Regions from separate parts of the Pseudomonas sp. MS01C9 genome, predicted to be linked through region 2. Evidence: predicted binding sites of a transcription regulator. Region 2 holds the regulator's gene; each other region holds the start of a gene.
What was found. Region 2 encodes FliA, which starts transcription of late flagellar genes. Its sites were predicted from a motif close to CTAAAGTTTNNNNNNNNNNNGCCGNTAA; they were not measured.

Region 1 (4,934 bases), 1.1 Mb from region 2:
GGTGACAATGGTGGCCATTTCGATAATGACGTCGGTGTCGGGGTTCAGACCGGTCATTTCCAGGTCGATCCAGATCAGGTTCTGCGGATTTTGCATGGGGGGCTCCTCGGCGTAGCTGCGCAGTTTAGCCTAGGCCGGCTCCTGGGCGTGCTAAACTCGCCGCCGTTTTATCTAATCGCTGCATTCTTCATACGGAACACCCATGGCCAAACGCCAACTCAATCGCCGCCAGAACTGGCGTATCGAAAAGATCCAGGGCGAGCGCGCCGCCCGCGCCGCCAAACGCGAATCCAGTGCGGTGCAAGCCCTGGAGGGTGGTGACCTGGGTCCCGAACAGACCGGCCTGGTGATCGCCCACTTCGGCGTGCAGGTCGAGGTCGAAGCCTGTGAAGGCGAGCTGGCTGGCCAGGTCTTCCGCTGCCATCTGCGGGCCAACCTGCCGGCGCTGGTCACTGGCGACCGAGTGGTGTGGCGCGCCGGCAACCAGGGTATCGGCGTGATTGTCGCGCAATTGCCACGTCACACCGAGCTGTGCCGTCCGGACAGCCGGGGCCAGCTCAAGCCGGTGGCGGCGAACGTCGACATGATCGTCATTGTGTTCGCCCCGCTGCCAGAACCTCACGCCAACCTCATCGACCGTTACCTGGTCGCGGCCGAACATGCGGGTATCCGCCCGCTGTTGCTGCTCAACAAATTCGACCTGATCGACGAGCATAACGCCCCGGCGCTGAACGCCTTGCTGTCGGTCTATCGGCAATTGGGTTATCCGGTACTGGAAGTCTCCGCCCATCACGGCAACGGCATGGAGCAATTGCAACAGCAACTGGACGGGCGCATCAGCGTGTTCGTCGGACAGTCGGGTGTCGGCAAGTCGTCATTGGTCAACAGCCTGCTGCCGGAGGTCGACACCCGTGTCGGGCCTTTGTCCGAGCTGTCCGGCCAGGGCACCCACACCACCACCACCGCCCGGCTGTTCCATTTCCCTGGCGGCGGTGAGCTGATCGACTCCCCGGGCATTCGCGAGTTCGGCCTGGGTCATGTCAGCCGGGCCGATGTGGAAGCCGGGTTCATCGAGTTCAACGACCTGATCGGCACGTGCCGCTTCCGCGACTGCAAGCATGACCGCGAACCCGGTTGCGCCCTGCTCAAGGCACTGGAAGAAGGCCGTGTGCACCAGCAACGGATGAACAGCTACCGCTCGATCATCGCCAGCCTGCCGGAAAACAGCTACTGACTCGAAAGGAAGGGAAGCCGCACGCAGTTGTGGCGAGGGGTTTGATCCACGCCGGGGCACGAAACGCCCCCTCCCCTTCGTACTTTTGGATAAAAGCCAGGTACAGGGGCGGCTGCGCAGCCCGGCGGGGATAAATCCCCTCGCCACGGGTCCATCGACAAATCTTCAGGTCACTGCCCAGGCGTTTCGGCAGGCTTGGGCGCGACCTCGTCGAACAGGTTCAAGCGCTCGCGCAACTCATGGGCGGGCACCGGCTGCTGATCCGGTGGCAAGGCATTCGGGTCAGCCGCGGCGCCCGACGGCGTCGCCGGTGTCTCTGCGGGCGTGCCCTGATCCTGAGCTGGATCTGGCGCAGGGTCATCGGTCTGCGAACCCTCGATGGCTTTCTGCGCCTTCTTGGTCAACACGACGATGTCGATGCGTCGGTTGACCGGGTTGAACGGGTCCTTGCGGTCGAACAGCGCCGACGAGGCGTAACCGACCACCCGCGCCACCTGCTCGTCCGGGTAGCTGCCGGCCACCAGGGCACGCCGTGCCGCGTTGGCGCGGTTGGCGGAGAGCTCCCAGTTACCGAAGTCACCCTTGCCGATGTAGGGCTTGGCATCGGTATGACCGCTGATGCTGATCTTGTTCGGCACCGCCTTGATGGTGTCGGCCATGGCCAGCAGGATGTCTTCGAAATAGGGCTTGAGCCGCGCGCTGCCGGAGTCGAACATCGGCCGGTTCTCGGCATCCATGATCTGGATGCGCAAGCCGTTCGGGGTGATTTCGAACAGGATCTGGTCCTTGAACTTCTGCAGCTCCGGGTTCTCTTCGACCTTGTTCTGCAATTCCTGCAGGAGCAACTCCAGGCGTTCGCGCTCGACCTGCTCGGCCATGCCTTCGGCCTCATTGGCATCGACCGTTGCCTTGTCGGGCTGAGGCTGGGATTTGACCTCGGGGTTGAGGGTATTTTCCGGCGCAAGGACCGGAGAACCGCCCAGGTCGATGATGTAGGGCGTGCCGCTTTCGGAAAAACCGACCGGATCCTTGAAGTAACCGGCGATGGCGATCTTCTGCTCCGGGGTCGCGGTGGACAGCAGCCACAGCACCAGGAAGAACGCCATCATCGCCGTCGCGAAGTCGGCAAAGGCGATTTTCCAAGCACCGCCATGGTGCCCGCCGGCAATGCGCTTGACGCGCTTTACGATAATCGGCTGATTATTTTCCATGACCTAAGTGCTCTGCTTCACAAATACTGTTCCGTTCTGACGGTGCCTGTTGCTGCCATACTGCGTTGCCGCTCCTCGCCATAGCGGGCTATGACTCGTCGCGGCGCCTTGTCTGGCAGCAACAGTCACTGGCCAAAAAAGGAACGTATTTGCAAAGCAAAGCACTAGCGACCGCGAACCGCTTGTTCCAGCTCGGCGAAGCTTGGACGGTGCGCCGGGTAGAGAACCTTGCGACCGAACTCGACCGCCAGCGATGGCGGCATACCCGAGGCCGAGGCCACCAGGGACGCCTTGATGGCTTCATAGACGTTGAGCTCTTCCTTGGCATCATGGGCCAGGGAATGGGCCAGCGGGCCGAAGAAACCGTACGCGGCCAAAATACCGAAGAAGGTACCCACCAGGGCCGCCCCCACGTGCAGGCCGATGGACTTCTGGTCGCCATCGCCCAGGGAAGCCATGGTCACCACGATACCCAACACCGCGGCGACGATACCGAAGCCGGGCATACCGTCGGCGATACCGTTGACGGCGTGGGACGGGTGCTCCAGGTCTTCCTTGAGGCTGTACAGTTCCATGTCGAACAAGCCTTCCAGCTCATGGGGAGCCATGTTGCCGGACGACATGATGCGCAGGTAGTCACAGATGAACGCCGTCATCCGGGCGTCCTTGAGCACGGCGGGATACTTGGCGAAGATCGGGCTGGCGGCGGCGTCTTCGATGTCGCCTTCGATCGCCATCATGCCTTCACGCCGGCTCTTGTTGAGGATCTCGTAGATCAGCCCCAGCACTTCCAGGTAGAACGTGTGGCTGAAGCGCGAACCGAACATGCTCAGGGATTTCTTGAGCACGTGCATGGTCATGTAGCCAGGGTTGGCCTGCAGGAAAGCGCCAAGGGCCGCACCACCGATGATCAGCACCTCGAAGGGCTGGACCAGGGCGGCGATCTTGCCATGGGAGAGCACGTATCCGCCGAGCACGCTCGCGAACACGACTATGATGCCGATAATTTTAGCCATAGATAGAAAGTACTTATTTAAGTCGGGTTCAAGGTCATATTCGGAAGCTGGAAAATCTCTTCTTCTCCTTATCGGCAAAACTGCGCCAGACTATAGCCAGTTCTGGCGAAAAGCCAATTTGCCACGTTGCAGCATGCGATGATCACCCCCAGCCATGGCTAACGAAACGAAGGTTCCAACTCCACGACCGACCACCCTCGAAGGCTGGGTAAAGCTGCTCGAGGGCGTCCATCTGCCGGTGCCGCAGGCCAGTCACGACCTGGTCTGCAAGGCCATCGCCGACAGCAATCGCTCGTTGCGCGATATCGCCGAGCTGATGCAGGACAGCCCCGCCCTGGCCCTGAGCGTCATCCGGGAAGCCAATCATCACACCCGGGGCAACCTCGCCGAGCCCGCGGAAAATCTCGAAGTGGCCATCAACCGTCTCGGCCTCAAGCGCACCGAGGAACTGCTGGCACGCCTGCCCTCGCTGCCGGAGCAACAGATACCCGTTGCCCTGCGCCAGCTGCAATTGATCAGCCAGCATGCCACGCAACAGGCCAATGGTTTTTTCGCCAGCCGCCTGGCGCGGCTGTGGCAGGACATTCACTGGGGCAGCCTGCTGTTTCTCTCGCCGCTCTGGCCCATGGCGCTGACGCATCCGCGCCTGCTGGGGGAATGGGAGCTGCGGGTCCTCCATCAAGGCCAGCAGGCCAGCAAGGTGGAGCACGAATTGTTCGGCGTCGGCCTGCTGAGCATCTGCCTGGCCCTGGTGGAGACCTGGCGCCTGCCGGTCTGGGTGGCGCAGGGTTACCGACTGTTGCTCAATGAACGTCGCGAACTGGCGAAAGTCCTGCGCATCGCCCGAGACAGCGAACATCCGCTGCGCCAACAGAACCGCCTGGACGATGACCCGACCCTGCGGCGCTGGCTGAACCAACCGGCCAACACCGTGCTGCTGGCCAACGGCCTGGCGGTTTCAGCGCACCATGCCTGGGACGCTCCCCACAGCGCACGCTGGCAGTACCTCACGAGCCTGTACCTGCAGATGCCCGTGGAAGAGATCCAGCAGCAACTTCACCAACAAGCCGCCAACAGCGCTCGCCAGAACAGCATGCCGGACCTCTGGCACCCGGCCGTGGCCCTGGTCTGGCCCCCGGGCAGTCGCCGCATCCCCTCCGGGCGAGCATCCGCAACGCCACCCAGCACCGTCGACCTGACCCAGTGGCGCAAGCAGTGCGCCGCCTTGCTGGTGGAGCCAAGCCCCTTCAGCAACGCCATGCACCTGACCACCGCCGCCCGGGACGCCCTGGCGGCGTGCGGCATGCGCCGGGTGATGATCCTGATGGCCGACCGCAGCCAGGCCAACGTGCGCGTGCACCAGACCGCCGGCCTGCCCAGCGAGGCGGCGGCCATGAGCTTCCCGATCAACCAGAGCAAGGTCTTGCAACGGTTGCTGGCACAACAGGCCCAGGTTCGCCTGAACCCCGACAA
Region 2 (4,934 bases):
AGGGAGTCCAGCAGTTGTTCGAATTCGTTATCGGTGATATCGCCCGACTCTTGCGCCACCGGTTCTTCGGCGACAGGCTCTTCGACAGCGGGTTCTTCAGCCGGAGCGGCTTCGTCGGCCGATTGCGGCTCGGCCAGGCGCGACAGCGCGGCGAGCAGCTCAGGCGTGGCAGGGGTAATGGGCGAGCGCTCGCGCACTTCGCTGAACATGCTGTTGACCGCATCCAGTGCTTCAAGCACCACGTCCATCAGCTCCGAGTCAACGCGACGCTCACCCTTGCGCAGGATGTCGAACACGTTCTCGGCAATGTGACAGCACTCCACCAGCTCGTTGAGCTGGAGGAAGCCGGCGCCTCCTTTTACAGTGTGGAAACCGCGAAAAATTGCATTGAGCAGATCCGCATCGTCAGGCCGGCTTTCCAGCTCGACCAGTTGTTCGGACAGTTGCTCTAGAATCTCGCCGGCCTCAACCAGGAAATCCTGAAGGATCTCTTCATCGGCGCCGAAGCTCATTAATGGCTGCTCCTAAAACAGGTAGGTCGTGATGACGGTTAATCCCGGATCGCATTGGTGTCGTGAGCGTGCCCGGCAAGGCTTGCAACGCAGCATGGCGCGCTCTGGACTCCAACCTCTCGGGGTGCGCCCCACAAGGCGCAATCCGTCGTTACTCGTCGTTCATTTGGTAAGACCAAACCACACTCCTCGTGCCTGGGTCTTGCGCCTTGTGGGGCACGGCGCGATCGGTATTAACCGTTATCACGACCTACAAACTCAAAATCCAAGGCTGGACAACAAATCGTCCACGTCGTCCTGACCGGATACAACGTCTTCTCTTTTATCGGCATGAATTTGCGGACCTTCACCCTGGGAGAGATGTTTTTTTGGATCTTTTTCAGCGAGCATCGCCGCACGGTCATGTTCGATGCCCGCAAAGCGGTCCACCTGACTGGCCATGAGCACGAGTTTGAGCAGATTGCTTTCGACTTCGGTGACCAGTTGGGTCACGCGCTTGATCACCTGCCCGGTCAGGTCCTGATAGTCCTGGGCCAGCAGAATGTCGTTGAGGTTGTTCGCCACGGCGCGGTTGTCGGCGCTGCTGCGTGTCAGAAAACCGTCGACACGGCGAGCCAGCTCCCGGAATTCCTGGGCCCCGACTTCCCGCCGCATGAACCGGCCCCAATCGGCGCTCAAGGCCTGGGCTTCGTCGCCCAGGCCGTTGACCAGGGGCGTAGCGCTTTCCACCAGGTCCATGGTGCGGTTGGCCGCGGCCTCGGTCAGCTTGACCACGTAGGACAGGCGCTCGGTCGCGTCGGTGATCTGCGAGACCTCCTCGGCCTGCGGCATGTTCGGGTCGATCTGGAAATTGACGATTGCGCTGTGCAGTTCACGGGTGAGCTTGCCGACTTCCTGGTACAGACCACGATCCCGGGTCTGGTTGAGCTCGTGGATCATCTGGACAGCGTCGCCGAAGCGGCCTTTTTCAAGGCTATCGACCAGTTCGCGGGCATGTTTTTTCAGGGTCGATTCGAAATCGCCCATTGAAGATTCGTTATGCTCCATAGCTCCCCCGTGGCGCCATTAACCGATGCGTTCGAAGATTTTCTCGATCTTCTCTTTCAACGCCTGGGCCGTGAAGGGTTTGACCACATAGCCGTTCACACCGGCCTGGGCCGCTTCGATGATCTGCTCGCGCTTGGCTTCGGCGGTGACCATCAGCACGGGAAGGTGCTTGAGTTTTTCATCGGCGCGTACATGACGCAGCAAGTCGATACCGGTCATGCCGGGCATGTTCCAGTCAGTCACCAGAAAGTCGATGCTCCCGCTGTTGAGGACCGGGATGGCGGTGGTGCCATCGTCGGCCTCAACCGTGTTGGTGAACCCAAGGTCACGCAACAGGTTCTTAATGATCCGCCGCATCGTTGAAAAATCGTCAACGATGAGGATTTTCATGTTCTTGTCCAATTCGACCTCCAAGCAGTCTTAAACGTGTCCAGCACCTGAACGCGCCATTTCAATCAATCCGGCACAACACTCGACAACGGTCCGGTGCGCACCGTACGGCGACTGATGGGAACTTGCCCCGCCAACCTCGTCCGCTGCGCTCCCCTGCCCGCTGTCAGCGCGCTCGCCACTCCCCCAAACGCCCCCGCAAACGGGCCGCGCACTGGCTGTGTAACTGGCTGACCCGCGATTCGCTGACCCCCAGGACCTCACCGATTTCCTTGAGGTTCAGCTCTTCGTCGTAGTACAGCGCCAAGACCAGTCGCTCACGCTCCGGCAAATTGGCAATCGCATCCGCCAACGCACTCTGGAAGCGTTCATCTTCCAGGTCACGCGACGGCTCCATATAGGCACTTGCGCCATCCTCATGCAGCCCTTCGTGCTCGCCGTCCTGCAACAGGTCGTCGAAACTGAACAGGCGGCTGCCCAGGGTATCGTTCAAAATCCCGTAATAATCGTCGAGACTCAACTGGAGTTCGGCCGCAACCTCGTGATCTTTAGCGTCACGTCCGGTTTTAGATTCGATGGCGCGAATCGCGTCACTGACCATGCGGGTATTACGGTGTACCGAACGCGGTGCCCAATCGCCCTTGCGGACCTCATCGAGCATCGCGCCACGAATGCGGATACCGGCATAGGTCTCGAAACTGGCCCCCTTGCTGGCGTCGTATTTGTTCGCCACTTCGAGCAGGCCGATCATGCCTGCCTGGATCAGGTCTTCGACCTGGACACTGGCCGGCAGGCGCGCCAGCAAGTGATAGGCAATGCGCTTGACCAGGGGCGCGTAACGCTCGATCAATTCGTATTGGGCGTCCCGTGCCGATTTCTTGTAGAGATGGTTGTAACCGCTGGCTGTCATAACACGGGCCCTGCTGTTTGTTGCACGAGACGCTCGACGAAAAATTCCAGATGCCCGCGTGGGTTGGCCGGCAGTGGCCAGGTATCGACCTTCTGGGCGATCGCCTTGAACGCCAGCGCGCATTTGGAACGTGGAAAGGCTTCATAGACGGCACGTTGCTTCTGGACGGCCTTGCGTACGCTTTCGTCGTAGGGCACGGCCCCCACGTATTGAAGCGCAACGTCCAGGAAGCGATCCGTGACCTTGGTCAACTTGGCGAACAGGTTGCGTCCCTCCTGTGGGCTCTGGGCCATGTTGGCCAGGACGCGGAAGCGGTTCATGCCATAGTCGCGGTTCAGTAGCTTGATCAGGGCATAGGCGTCGGTGATGGACGTCGGTTCGTCGCAGACCACCAGCAACACCTCCTGGGCGGCGCGTACGAAACTGACGACCGAGTCACCGATACCGGCCGCGGTATCGATCACCAGCACATCGAGGTTATCGCCAATGTCGCTGAATGCCTGGATCAGGCCGGCGTGCTGGGCCGGGGTCAGATGAACCATGCTCTGGGTGCCGGAGGCGGCCGGCACGATGCGAATCCCGCCGGGCCCTTGCAGCAGCACGTCGCGCAATTCGCAGCGACCTTCGATGACGTCCGCCAGGGTGCGCTTGGGGGTAAGCCCCAGCAGCACGTCGACGTTCGCCAGGCCCAGGTCGGCGTCCAGCAGCATGACCCGTCGGCCAAGCTCTGCCAGAGCCAGGGACAAGTTCACTGACACGTTAGTCTTGCCGACGCCACCTTTGCCGCCGGTCACCGCGATCACCTGTACGGGATGCATGCTGCCCATGTTCGTTCTTTACCTTGTCTTACTTAGACGGAGGCCACATTACTGGCTGCGCGTTCATACTGAACATTGCATGGCAGACCATCGATGTAGGTACAAAAAATATTCATGATTACCTCAGCCGACCTGCTTGGTAGGGCTGTGGTAGATATCAGCGAACATGTCAGCCATGGCTTCTTCGCTGGGTTCGTCCTGCATTTGCACACTCACGGCGCGACTGACCAGTTGATGACGACGCGGCAGATGCAAATCATCCGGGATCCGCGGCCCATCGGTCAGGTACGCCACCGGCAGATCGTGACCGATCGCCAGGCTCAACACCTCGCCCAGGCTTGCCGTTTCGTCCAGCTTGGTCAGGATGCAACCGGCCAGACCACAGCGTTTGTAGCTGTGATAAGCGGCCGTTAGAACCTGTTTCTGGCTGGTGGTTGCCAACACGAGATAATTTTTTGACCGTATACCGCGACCGGCCAGGCTTTCAAGCTGCATGCGCAGGGCCGGGTCGCTGGCTTGCAGGCCGGCGGTATCGATCAGCACGACACGCTTGCGCAGCAGCGGCTCCAGCGCCTGGGCCAGGGATTGGCCCGGGTCCACGTGGGTCACCGACACATTGAGGATCCGACCCAGGGTCTTGAGTTGCTCCTGGGCGCCGATGCGGAAACTGTCCATGCTCACCAGGGCAATGCTCTGGGAACCGTACTTGAGCACATAACGGGCGGCCAGCTTGGCCAGGGTGGTGGTCTTGCCCATGCCGGCCGGACCGACCATCGCAATCACCCCGCCCTCTTCCAGCGGCTCGACTTCCGGCGTGGCGATCATCCGCGCCAGGTGCGCCAGCAGCATGCGCCAGGCCTGGCGAGGCTCCTCGATATCGTTGATCAGCGCCAGCAGGTCGCGGGCCAACGGACCGGACAGGCCGATGCGTTGCAGGCGACGCCACAGGTTGGCCTGGGCCGGGCGGCTGCCTTGCAGCTGGTTCCAGGCCAGGGAGCCGAGCTGGACTTCCATCAGCTCGCGCAGGCTGTTGAGCTCGAAACGCATCGAATCCAGGGCCCGTGGGTCGATACCCGGGGCGGGCGCGGCCGGAGCCGGGGCCGGACGACGCGGCTCGGCCGGGGTCGGCTCGATCAGCGGCTCGGCAGCGGTCAAGGGCAGGCCGGCAGTCAGCGGCTGGCCGGCGAACAATTGACGATTGGTGCCGGCGGCGGCCTCGCCTTCGCTGCTGCGCAGGCTCAATTCGGCCTGGGCACT
Region 3 (4,934 bases), 2.0 Mb from region 2:
CGACATCGCCCGCGCCCCGGCGGATCGCCACCAGGGTACCCACGGCCGCGATCACGCCAATGCAGAAAATCGAGACGAACGAGTAGGCCGCGGCACCGAGACCGCCGCCGGCAAGGGCTTCGGGGCTCAAGCGCGCCATCATCAGGGTGTCGGTCAGCACCATCAACATATGCGCCAGCTGCGAGGCAATCAATGGCCCCGCCAGCCGCAGGATGGCCCCGAGTTCGGTACGCACCGGATGCCGCATGATCATCACACTCCCTGTCCAGACGAGGCAGTAAAGCGCTGATTCTCGGCCCTTGCCGGGCTTTGCACAAAAGGATAAAAAAGATCGCTGGCATGATTAAAACTCATGCAGGGCAACTATTTGCTAAGGTGCAGGACTCATCCCCGGAGCTTTTCTCATGTCCCGTCGTCTTCCTCCCCTGTATGCGCTGCGGGCATTCGAAGCGGCGGCGCGATACAGCTCGTTCACCCGGGCGGCGCAAGAGCTGTCGATCACCCAGAGTGCGGTCAGCAGGCATGTCCGCACCCTCGAGGAGCACTTTGCCTGTCGATTGTTCCAGCGCAGTGGTCGCAACCTGCAACTGACCGAAGCGGCGCGGTTGCTGTTGCCAGGCGTGCGCGAAGGCTTCATGGCGCTGGAGCGGGCCTGCCACACCCTTCACGGGGAGGACGGCATCCTGCGCATGAAGGCGCCCTCGACCCTGACCATGCGCTGGTTGCTGGCGCGCCTGAGTCGCTTTCGACATCTGCAGCCTGGCAATGAGGTGCAGTTGACCAGCGCCTGGATGGACGTCGACTCCGTGGACTTCAACACCGAACCCTTCGATTGCGCGGTGCTCCTGGGTAATGGGCATTTTCCAGCGGATTGGGAGGCCAGTTTCCTTTTCCCCGAGGAGTTGATTCCGGTAGGCGCGCCGAACCTGGGAAGCGATCGACCCTGGGATGCGCAACGGCTGGCCAGTGTCGAATTGCTGCACCCGACGCCCGACCGTCGGGACTGGCGCAAGTGGCTCGAGTGCATGGGGCTGTCAGATAAGGTGTCCCTCAAGGGTGGGCAGGTGTTCGATACGCTGGAGCTGGGCATGATTGCGGCGGCCCGAGGTTACGGCGTATCCATGGGTGATCTGTTGATGGTGGCCGAAGACGTGGCCCAGGGACGTTTGAGCCTGCCGTGGCCCACCGCCGTGGCCAGCGGAGAGCACTACTATCTGGTCTGGCCGAAAACCCGGCCAGGGGGTGAGCGTTTGCGTCGGCTCAGTGACTTCCTCCAGGGTGAGGTCAAGGCCATGCAATTGCCTGCGGTGAAGCGCCTGGGCTGAATCGTTGAAGCTTGGATGGTGGCTAGTTGGCATTAATCCGTCCAACGCGCTCAAGTATTCGGCTTTGCCGCCGAATCCGTGAAGATGGAACCTTCGTTCAGAAAGGGCTTACCGATATTTCACCCCGAAAAAAAGCCGAGTGTGCGACTCGATCAGGATGATCTGGTCACTCGTCCAGGAGCCGTCATGTCTCAACCCCGTGCCCGTATCGCCTCACAGCTGGGGCTTGCCCTTGCCGTGATACTGGCGGTCGTAATTTCCGGCAGTACTGTATTTGCCTTGCGTTCGCTGGATACAGCCAACCTCGCCACCCGTGAAGAGCATCTGGCCAGTGAAGCGCGTCTTCTAGCCGATCAACTCAGCACTTTCCATGGCACCCTGAGGGAAAGCACCCAGCGGTTGGCCGGCCTGTTCGAAAAACGTTTCAGCGCCGGCCTGAGCGTGCATCCCGACCAGCCAGTCGCAGTGGCGGGCGTGCAGCTCCCGAGCCTGAACCTGGGCAATGCGGTGCTGAACAACGATTTCACCGAAGTCGATGAGTTCAAGCAGATGACTGCCGGCACCGCCACGGTGTTCGTGCGCAACGGTGACGATTTCGTCCGCGTCAGCACCTCGGTCACCAAGCAGGACGGCACGCGAGCCATCGGTACCGTGCTCGACCATGCCAGCCCGGCCTATGCCCGCCTGATGGGTGGGCAAAGCTACATCGGTCGCACCCTGCTGTTCGGGCGCTACTACATGACCCAGTACAGCCCGGTTCGTGACAGCGGCGGCAAGATCATTGCCGCACTGTACGTAGGATTCGATTACACCGACGCGCAAAACGCGCAATTCGAGAATCTCAAGCGCTTCCGCATTGGCCAGACCGGTTCGCTTGCCCTGTTGGACGAGCAAAACAAATGGCTGGTGCCGCCTGCCGGCGTGCAGGCCCTGGACCAGGCGAGCACGACGATCCAGAAGCTGGTCAAGACGCCGGGCAAGGGTGAGTTCTGGAGCGATAGCGCCGAGACGTTCTACAGCGTTGCCGTGCCGTTCGAAGGCGGGCCCTGGGCCGTCGTGGCGAGCATGCCGAAAACCGAGATCAACGCGGTGACCTGGAGCGTGGGCACCCAGTTGGCCATCGGCAGCCTGCTGGCGATGCTGCTGGCCGTTGGTGCGGCGGTATGGCTGCTGCGCAGCAAGCTGGCGCCGCTGGGGGATCTGGTACGCCAGGCGGAAGCCTTGGGAGCCGGTGATCTGAGCGTGCGCTTGAACGTATCGAGCCACGACGAAATCGGTCAGCTATCCCGGGCTTTCAATCAGATGAGCCAGGCCCTGTCGACCATGGTCGAGCACATCCGCAAGGCCTCCCATGAAGTCAACAGCCGCGCCCAGGCCCTGTCCGGTCTGTCCAGCGGTGCGTATGAGGGTATGGAGCAGCAGTCGGGCGAGATCACCAGCATGGCCGGTGCGGTGGAGGAGTTCAGTGCAACGTCGGCGAACATTGCCGACAACATGGGCAATACCCAGCGCCTGGCCCAGGAAAACGCGCAACAGACCCAGATCGGTCGTACCTCGATGGACGAAGCGTCGTCCTCCCTGGAGCAGATTGCCGGGGCGCTCAACAGCACCGCCACGGTCATCAATACCCTGGGCCAGCGCTCCCAGGAAATCGGCGGCATCGTGGGCGTGATCACGTCCATCGCCGAGCAGACCAACCTGCTTGCCCTGAACGCCGCCATCGAAGCGGCTCGTGCGGGTGAGCAGGGCCGCGGTTTCGCGGTGGTGGCCGACGAAGTCCGTAGCCTGGCGTCTCGTACTCGTCAGGCCACTGATGAAATCTCCAGCATGATCACCAGCATCCAGCAGGAAACCGGCAACGCTATCAGCACCATGGAGCAGGGCAACCTGCTGATGCAGGAAGGCCTGTCGCGCAACGCCAATGTGGCCTCGGCGCTGGCGCGCATCGACGAGCAGAGTCGCTCCGCCGGCCAGCAATTCGCGGCCATCACCACCGCCACCCAGGAGCAGAGCAGCACCGCGACCTTGCTCAGCAGCAACCTGCAGAGCATTGCCATGGCCAACAGCGAACAGCGTGAAGTGGTCTCTAACCTGGCGATCACCGCCAAGGAACTGGAAAAGCTGGCCCAGGACCTGCGTCAGGAAGTTGATCGGTTTCGCTGAGGCTTAGCCGAACGCCCCCCATTCCTGTGGAAGCAGGCCAGCTTCCACAGGAATTGCCGTGTACGCCGATCTTTGCATCCCCGATCAGCGAACCACCCCCCGCGTTAGCGTTGATCGTTGGCACCCGTTGTTCCGTCGTCCTTGCGGGTAAGCCCGCTGCTGCCCCCGCCCCCTCTTTTCCATCGCCTCGTTTTTGATCGATTGCGGTTTTTCGTCTTGCTGAAACGTTTCTCCAAGACTATAAAACCCGCACAACTCCAAAAAAGAAGGCCATCTCCATGACTCCGCTCCGACTTATCATTGCCCTTGGCGCCTTGGGCGCTGCCTCCCAGGCCATGGCCTGGGACTATGTCCTGCTGGACACCGACAAAGCCGCCCAACCCTGGCAGATCACCAGCCAGCAGCTGGGCGTCAAGACCGACAAGCCATTTTCCGTCACCCTGCGCACACTGCACGGTGGGCGGCAGGAGGGTGTCAGCGTCGTCGACATCGACAATGGCACCCTGAAACTCTCCGTGGTCCCGACCCGGGGCATGAATGTGTTGCAGGCCTCGGTGGGGAATGTGCGCATGGGCTGGGATTCGCCGGTCAAGGAAGTCGTCAACCCGGCTTTCATCGAGCTCAACGGCCGAGGCGGACTGGGATGGCTCGAAGGGTTCAACGAACTGGTGACGCGTTGTGGCTACGAATGGGTGGGCCACCCTGGCATGGATAACGGCGAGTTGCTGACCCTCCACGGTCGCGCCGCCAACATCCCGGCCAACAAGGTCACCCTGCATATCGATGAAAAGCCGCCGTACGCGATCACCCTGCGGGGCGAGCTGAAGGAACAGGCCTTCAAGAAGGTGGATTTCTCGGTGCAGACCGAATTGGTCACCGAACCTGGCAGCGTGACCTTTTCGCTCAACGATACCCTGACCAACAATGGCGATTATCCCAAGGAGTACCAGGCGCTTTATCACAGCAATTTCAGCACGCCGTTCCTCGAGCAGGGTGCCCGCTTCGCTGCGCCGGTCAAGCAGGTCTCGCCGTTCAACGACAAGGCCAAGGGCGACCTGGCCGACTGGCAAACCTACCGGGGGCCTACCAGGGACTACGACGAAACTGTCTATAACGTCGTGCCCTATGCCGATGCCAAGGGCGACACGCTTACCGTCCTCCATAACAGGGCCGGTAACCTTGGCGTATCGGTGGGTTTCAACACCGCGACGCTCCCGGTGTTTTCCCTGTGGAAAAACACCGATACCCAAGGCCAGGGGTACGTGACCGGATTGGAGCCGGGTACCAGTTTTTCCTATAACCGTCGCTACCAGAGGCCGTTGGGCCTGGTGCCTGTCATCGGCCCGAAAGAGCACCGCCAGTTCATGATCCACTACAGCCTGCTGGCGGATAAGGGCGCTGTGGACAAGGCGCTCAAGCATATCGACTCGATCCAGAACGGCCAGA
Region 4 (4,934 bases), 1.3 Mb from region 2:
TGCATGCGCACCAGCAGGCCGTCGGCGGTCATCTCCCGCAGGGCGCGGTTGATGGTCATGCGACTGAAGCCCAACTGACTGACCAGTTCGCTTTCCGATGGCACGCGGTAATGCGGTGGCCAGTTTCCACTGTCGATCTGCTGGGTAATCATCTGTTTGACGCGGGCGTACAAGGGCGCCGGACTGTCGCCCATGTTCGCGGCAATTGGTGGTTTGGCAGGCGGAGTCGGCACGGCGGTTCCCTGTTCTGCGAATGAGATTACAAATGTCCTGTAGCCCAGATACTGTTCCTTCTTGACGGCGTCTCTTGCCGTCATCCTGCGTTGCCGCTCCTCGCCACAGCCTGCTATGACTCGGCGCGGCGCCTGCCTGACGACAAGAGCCACACATCAAAAAAGAACGTATCCATGAAACAGGACATTAGCTTGCCGGAGTTTACCGGCCAGGCAAACGTCTGTATATGTATATACAAATTACGCACGATGAGGTTCGACCATGCCCGCCTTTTTTGCCGAACGCGCGCTGCTGCCTAGTGGATGGGCCAATGATGTACGTCTTGAAGTCGACGCCGCTGGCGTCCTGACTCATGTCCAGGCCGGCTCCCCCGCAGACGGCGCCGAACGGCTGGGAGGTCCGTTGTTGCCGGGCATGCCGAACCTGCACTCCCATGCCTTCCAACGGGCCATGGCCGGGCTGGCGGAAGTGGCGGGCAACCCCAACGACAGTTTCTGGACCTGGCGCGACCTGATGTATCGCCTCGTCGGGAAAATCAGCCCCGATCAACTGGGCATCATTGCCCGGCAGCTGTACATCGAAATGCTCAAGGCCGGTTACACCTCGGTCGCCGAATTCCACTACGTGCACCACGATACCGACGGCACACCCTATGCCGACCCGGCTGAACTGGCCTTGCGCATCAGCCACGCCGCCCAGGCGGCCGGCATCGGGCTGACCCTGCTGCCAGTGCTCTACAGCCACTCCGGTTTCGGAGGCCAGGCACCCAACGAAGGGCAACGCCGCTTCATCAACAGCACCGAAAACTACCTCAAGCTGCAAACACGCTTGCAGCCGATTCTGGCTGCACAACCGACCCAGGCGCTGGGCCTGTGCTTCCACTCATTGCGTGCCGTGACGCCCAGGCAGATCCAGGACGTGCTGGCCGCGAGCGACCGCCATTGCCCGGTGCACATCCATATCGCCGAGCAGCAAAAGGAAGTCGACGATTGCCTGGGCTGGAGTGGCGCCCGTCCGTTGCAATGGCTGTACGAAAACGTCGAGGTCGACCCGCGCTGGTGCCTGGTGCATGCCACCCACGCCAACGCCGACGAAGTCGCCCTCATGGCCAGGAGCCGGGCGATCGCCGGCCTGTGCCTGACCACCGAAGCCAACCTGGGCGACGGTATTTTCCCGGCGGTGGATTTCATCGCCCAAGGTGGACGCCTGGGCATCGGTTCCGACAGCCATGTGTCATTGAGCGTAGTGGAGGAATTGCGTTGGCTGGAATACGGCCAGCGCCTGCGGGATCAACGGCGCAACCGCCTGTATCGACCAGACCAGCCAATGGTCGGCCGCACCTTGTTCGATGCGGCCCTGGAAGGCGGCGCCCAGGCGCTGGGGCAAGCGGTCGGTGCCCTCGACGTCGGCAAACGCGCCGACTGGCTGGTGCTCGACGGCAACGACCCTTACCTGGCCACTGCCAGGGGCGACGGGATACTCAATCGCTGGCTGTTTGCCGGCGGGGATCGTCAGGTGCGTGATGTGATGGTCGGCGGGCAATGGGTCGTGCGCGATGGATGTCATGCCGGGGAAGAAGAAAGCGCCCGGGCGTTTGCCCAGGTCTTGCGCGAACTTCTGGACTGACGAAATGCGGGAGCGAGCCTGCTCGCGATGAGGCCTTCGCATTCAACACGAGGTTGACTGGACGTCCGTCATCGCGAGCAGGCTCGCTCCCAAAGGGGCTCTTCGAAGCGGTTCAATCCGAGGTTCGGGCCATCTGCCGATCCGACGCACGCCAGATCAACCGTGTCGTGTCGTAGCCTTGCTGGCGCGCCCTGCTGAGCAGTTCTTCACGAACGTCGACATTGACGGTGGGCGTACGGGACAGCAGCCACATGTAGCGTCGGCTCGGGTCACCCACGATGGCGGTCTTGTAGTCTTCGCTGACGTACAGCACCCAATATTGCCCCTTTGCCACACCCGGCAGGATGCGGGAAAACCAGGTATCGAACTCGACCCAGAGCTTGTCGGTCTTGCCCGGCACCTGTGGCTTGGCGGTGCCCTTGGCTTCTTCCCACTGCCAGTCCGAAGTCAGGCAGCGATTGAGTACACCCAGGTTGCCGTCGGGCTTGAGGGTGTAGTGAGCTTCCGATTGCGCGCAGTTGCGCTGGAAATACATTGGCAGGCGGGCCAACTCGTACCAGGTCCCTTGGTAACGCTTGAGATTGACACTGTTGACGGTCTTGGGCGCCAACGGGTCTTCGCCAGAAGTGGCACAGCCGGCCAGTACCAGGCCAGCTAAAAGCACTAACAATAACCGCATCATTATTTTTCTCCCGCAGGCCTCTGGCCTCGGTTTACTTCAGGCCTTGGCCGGAAAACATCAACACTTTGTCACCGGCATACTGCACGCTGATAAAGCTTTTCTGGTCGCCCCAGGTGCAACTGGACATGCCGAGCGCGCCCGAACAATCGGTCGGTTTCCCCAGTAACGTTTCGACTTCGGCCTTGGACATGCCGGCCGACAGCTTCGAATAGTTTTCCTGGTTGACTTTGCTGCAGGCGGCCAGAAAGACGCACAAAGACAACAACGCGATAGAACGCAGGGACATCGGGTAACTCCTGGAGCGGAAGGGAGGTGGCAGGGTGCCAACCAGAACCTTAGAAGAGAAAACCGTCATCTGGTTCCCCGGGGAACCGGCTATTTATTGGGCCAAACCCAGGCACTTCGTCGGTAAATCAACCAGTTTGTGACGGCGTCGTGCATTTCGTCGGGAATACGTCATCAGCACCTGAATCGCGACGCCGGGGAGCCGATAAAAAGACCAGCGCCAAAAATCGCGTTATGGCACATTGACGCCCCCTTCCTGACCAGCTTCTGTTCGGTAGCTTTCTTAATGACCAGAAACATGAAATTCAGCCACAAAATTCTGTTGGCTGCCGCCCTCGTGGTGGCCGTCGCATTCGCCTGTTTCATCCTGTTCAACGACTATCGCCAGCGCCAGAGCCTGCACACCAGCACCGAAACCTCCATGCAGGAACTCGGCAGCCTGACCAGCCGCAACATCCAGACCTGGGTCGAGGGTCGCATCCAGTTGCTCCAGTCGCTGGCACAGCAGATCGCCGTGGACGGCAGCAGCGCCGACAGCCTCAAGCGCGCGGTCGGCCTGCCGGCGTACACCGGCAATTTCCAGCTCAGCTACTTCGGCGGCACCGACGGCGTGATGTTTTCGGTTCCGGCCGGTAATCGCGCCGCCGACTACGACCCCCGTGCCCGTGGCTGGTACAAGGCCGCCAACAGCGCTCAACAGACCATCGTCACCGAACCCTACATCGCGGCCTCATCCGGCAAACTGGTGATCACTGTCGCCACCCCGGTCCAGCATCAGAACCAGATGATCGGCGTGGCCGGTGCGGACATCGACCTGTCGAGCGTCAGCGCCATCATCAACTCGCTGAACTTCGGGGGCCATGGCCATGCCTTCATCGTCAGCGCCGACGGCAAGATCCTGATCCACCCCGACAGCAAGCGTGTGCTCAAGACCCTGGCCGAGGCCTACCCCAACGGCGCACCACAAGTCAGCCCGGGCATGAAGGAAGTCGAACTCGACGGCAAGACCCAGTTCATGTCCTTCACCCGCGTCAATGGCGTGCCGGGCGCCGATTGGTATGTGGCACTGGTACTGGACAAGGACACGGCGCTGGCGATGCTCAGCGAATTCCGCACCTCGGCATTGATCGCCATGGCCATCGCCGTGGTGTTCATCATTGCCCTGCTGGGCATGTTGATCCGCGTGCTGATGCAGCCATTGCTGACCATGGGCCGCGCGATGCATGACATCGCCGAAGGCGAAGGCGACCTGACCCGGCGCCTGACCATCCATGGCCACGACGAATTCGGCGCCCTGGGCACATCGTTCAACCGCTTTGTCGAACGCATTCACACCTCGATCCGCGAAGTGGCTTCGGCCACCGGCCAGGTCAACGAAGTCGCCCTGCGCGTGGTCAGCGCCTCCAATTCCTCGATGTTCAATTCCGACCAGCAAGCCTCGCGCACCAGTAGCGTTGCCGCAGCCATCAACCAGCTCGGCGCCGCCGCCCAGGAAATCGCCCAGAACGCCGCCCTCGCCTCGCAGCACTCCAGCGAGGCCCGCAACCTGGCCGAGGATGGCCAGCAGGTGGTAGACAAGACCATCACCGCCATGCAGCAGCTGTCGGCGAAGATCAGCGATTCGTGCGGCAACATCGAAACCTTGAACAGCAACACGGTGAACATCGGCCAGATTCTTGAGGTGATCACCAGCATTTCCCAGCAGACCAACCTGCTCGCCCTCAACGCCGCCATCGAAGCGGCCCGTGCCGGTGAAGCCGGGCGCGGCTTCGCGGTGGTCGCCGATGAAGTGCGCAACCTGGCCCACCGCACCCAGGATTCGGCGCAGCAAGTGCAGAAGATGATTGAAGAACTGCAAGTGGGCGCCCGGGAAGCGGTGCTGACCATGACCGACAGCCAGCGCCAGAGCGAAAGCAGCGTCGGCATCGCCAACCAGGCCGGCGAACGCCTGGGCAGCGTGACCCAGCGTATTGGTGAAATCGACGGCATGAACCAGTCCGTGGCCACCGCCACCGAAGAACAGACCGCCGTGGTGGAGTCGATCAACGTCGACATCACCGAGATCAACACCCTGAACCAGGAAGGCGTGGAAAACCTGCAGGCCACC

Region 1: motA (flagellar motor stator protein MotA) is a predicted target of FliA. The motif match lies at 3,530-3,557, and genes of this name have one in related genera.
Region 3: AC1M7R_RS10225 (methyl-accepting chemotaxis protein) is a predicted target of FliA. The motif match lies at 1,375-1,402, and genes of this name have one in related genera.
Region 4: AC1M7R_RS13100 (methyl-accepting chemotaxis protein) is a predicted target of FliA. The motif match lies at 3,009-3,036, and genes of this name have one in related genera.

What each region holds. Positions count from the first base shown of each region.
Region 1 is NZ_CM177073.1:3,057,065-3,061,998, reverse strand. It holds gene orn (oligoribonuclease) at 1-96, opposite strand, end outside; gene rsgA (small ribosomal subunit biogenesis GTPase RsgA) at 203-1,234, shown strand; gene motB (flagellar motor protein MotB) at 1,405-2,445, opposite strand; gene motA (flagellar motor stator protein MotA) at 2,610-3,461, opposite strand; gene AC1M7R_RS13900 (HDOD domain-containing protein) at 3,616-4,934, shown strand, end outside.
Region 2 is NZ_CM177073.1:4,188,555-4,193,488, reverse strand. It holds gene AC1M7R_RS19120 (chemotaxis protein CheA) at 1-512, opposite strand, end outside; gene AC1M7R_RS19115 (protein phosphatase CheZ) at 771-1,559, opposite strand; gene AC1M7R_RS19110 (chemotaxis response regulator CheY) at 1,578-1,949, opposite strand; gene fliA (RNA polymerase sigma factor FliA) at 2,116-2,859, opposite strand; gene fleN (flagellar synthesis regulator FleN) at 2,856-3,686, opposite strand; gene flhF (flagellar biosynthesis GTPase FlhF) at 3,801-4,934, opposite strand, start outside.
Region 3 is NZ_CM177073.1:2,198,001-2,202,934, reverse strand. It holds gene AC1M7R_RS10235 (NorM family multidrug efflux MATE transporter) at 1-253, opposite strand, end outside; gene AC1M7R_RS10230 (LysR substrate-binding domain-containing protein) at 405-1,325, shown strand; gene AC1M7R_RS10225 (methyl-accepting chemotaxis protein) at 1,512-3,488, shown strand; gene AC1M7R_RS10220 (aldose 1-epimerase family protein) at 3,767-4,934, shown strand, end outside.
Region 4 is NZ_CM177073.1:2,859,893-2,864,826, reverse strand. It holds gene hutC (histidine utilization transcriptional repressor HutC) at 1-194, opposite strand, end outside; gene AC1M7R_RS13115 (formimidoylglutamate deiminase) at 496-1,860, shown strand; gene AC1M7R_RS13110 (lipocalin family protein) at 1,973-2,542, opposite strand; gene AC1M7R_RS13105 (outer membrane protein assembly factor BamE domain-containing protein) at 2,574-2,828, opposite strand; gene AC1M7R_RS13100 (methyl-accepting chemotaxis protein) at 3,114-4,934, shown strand, end outside.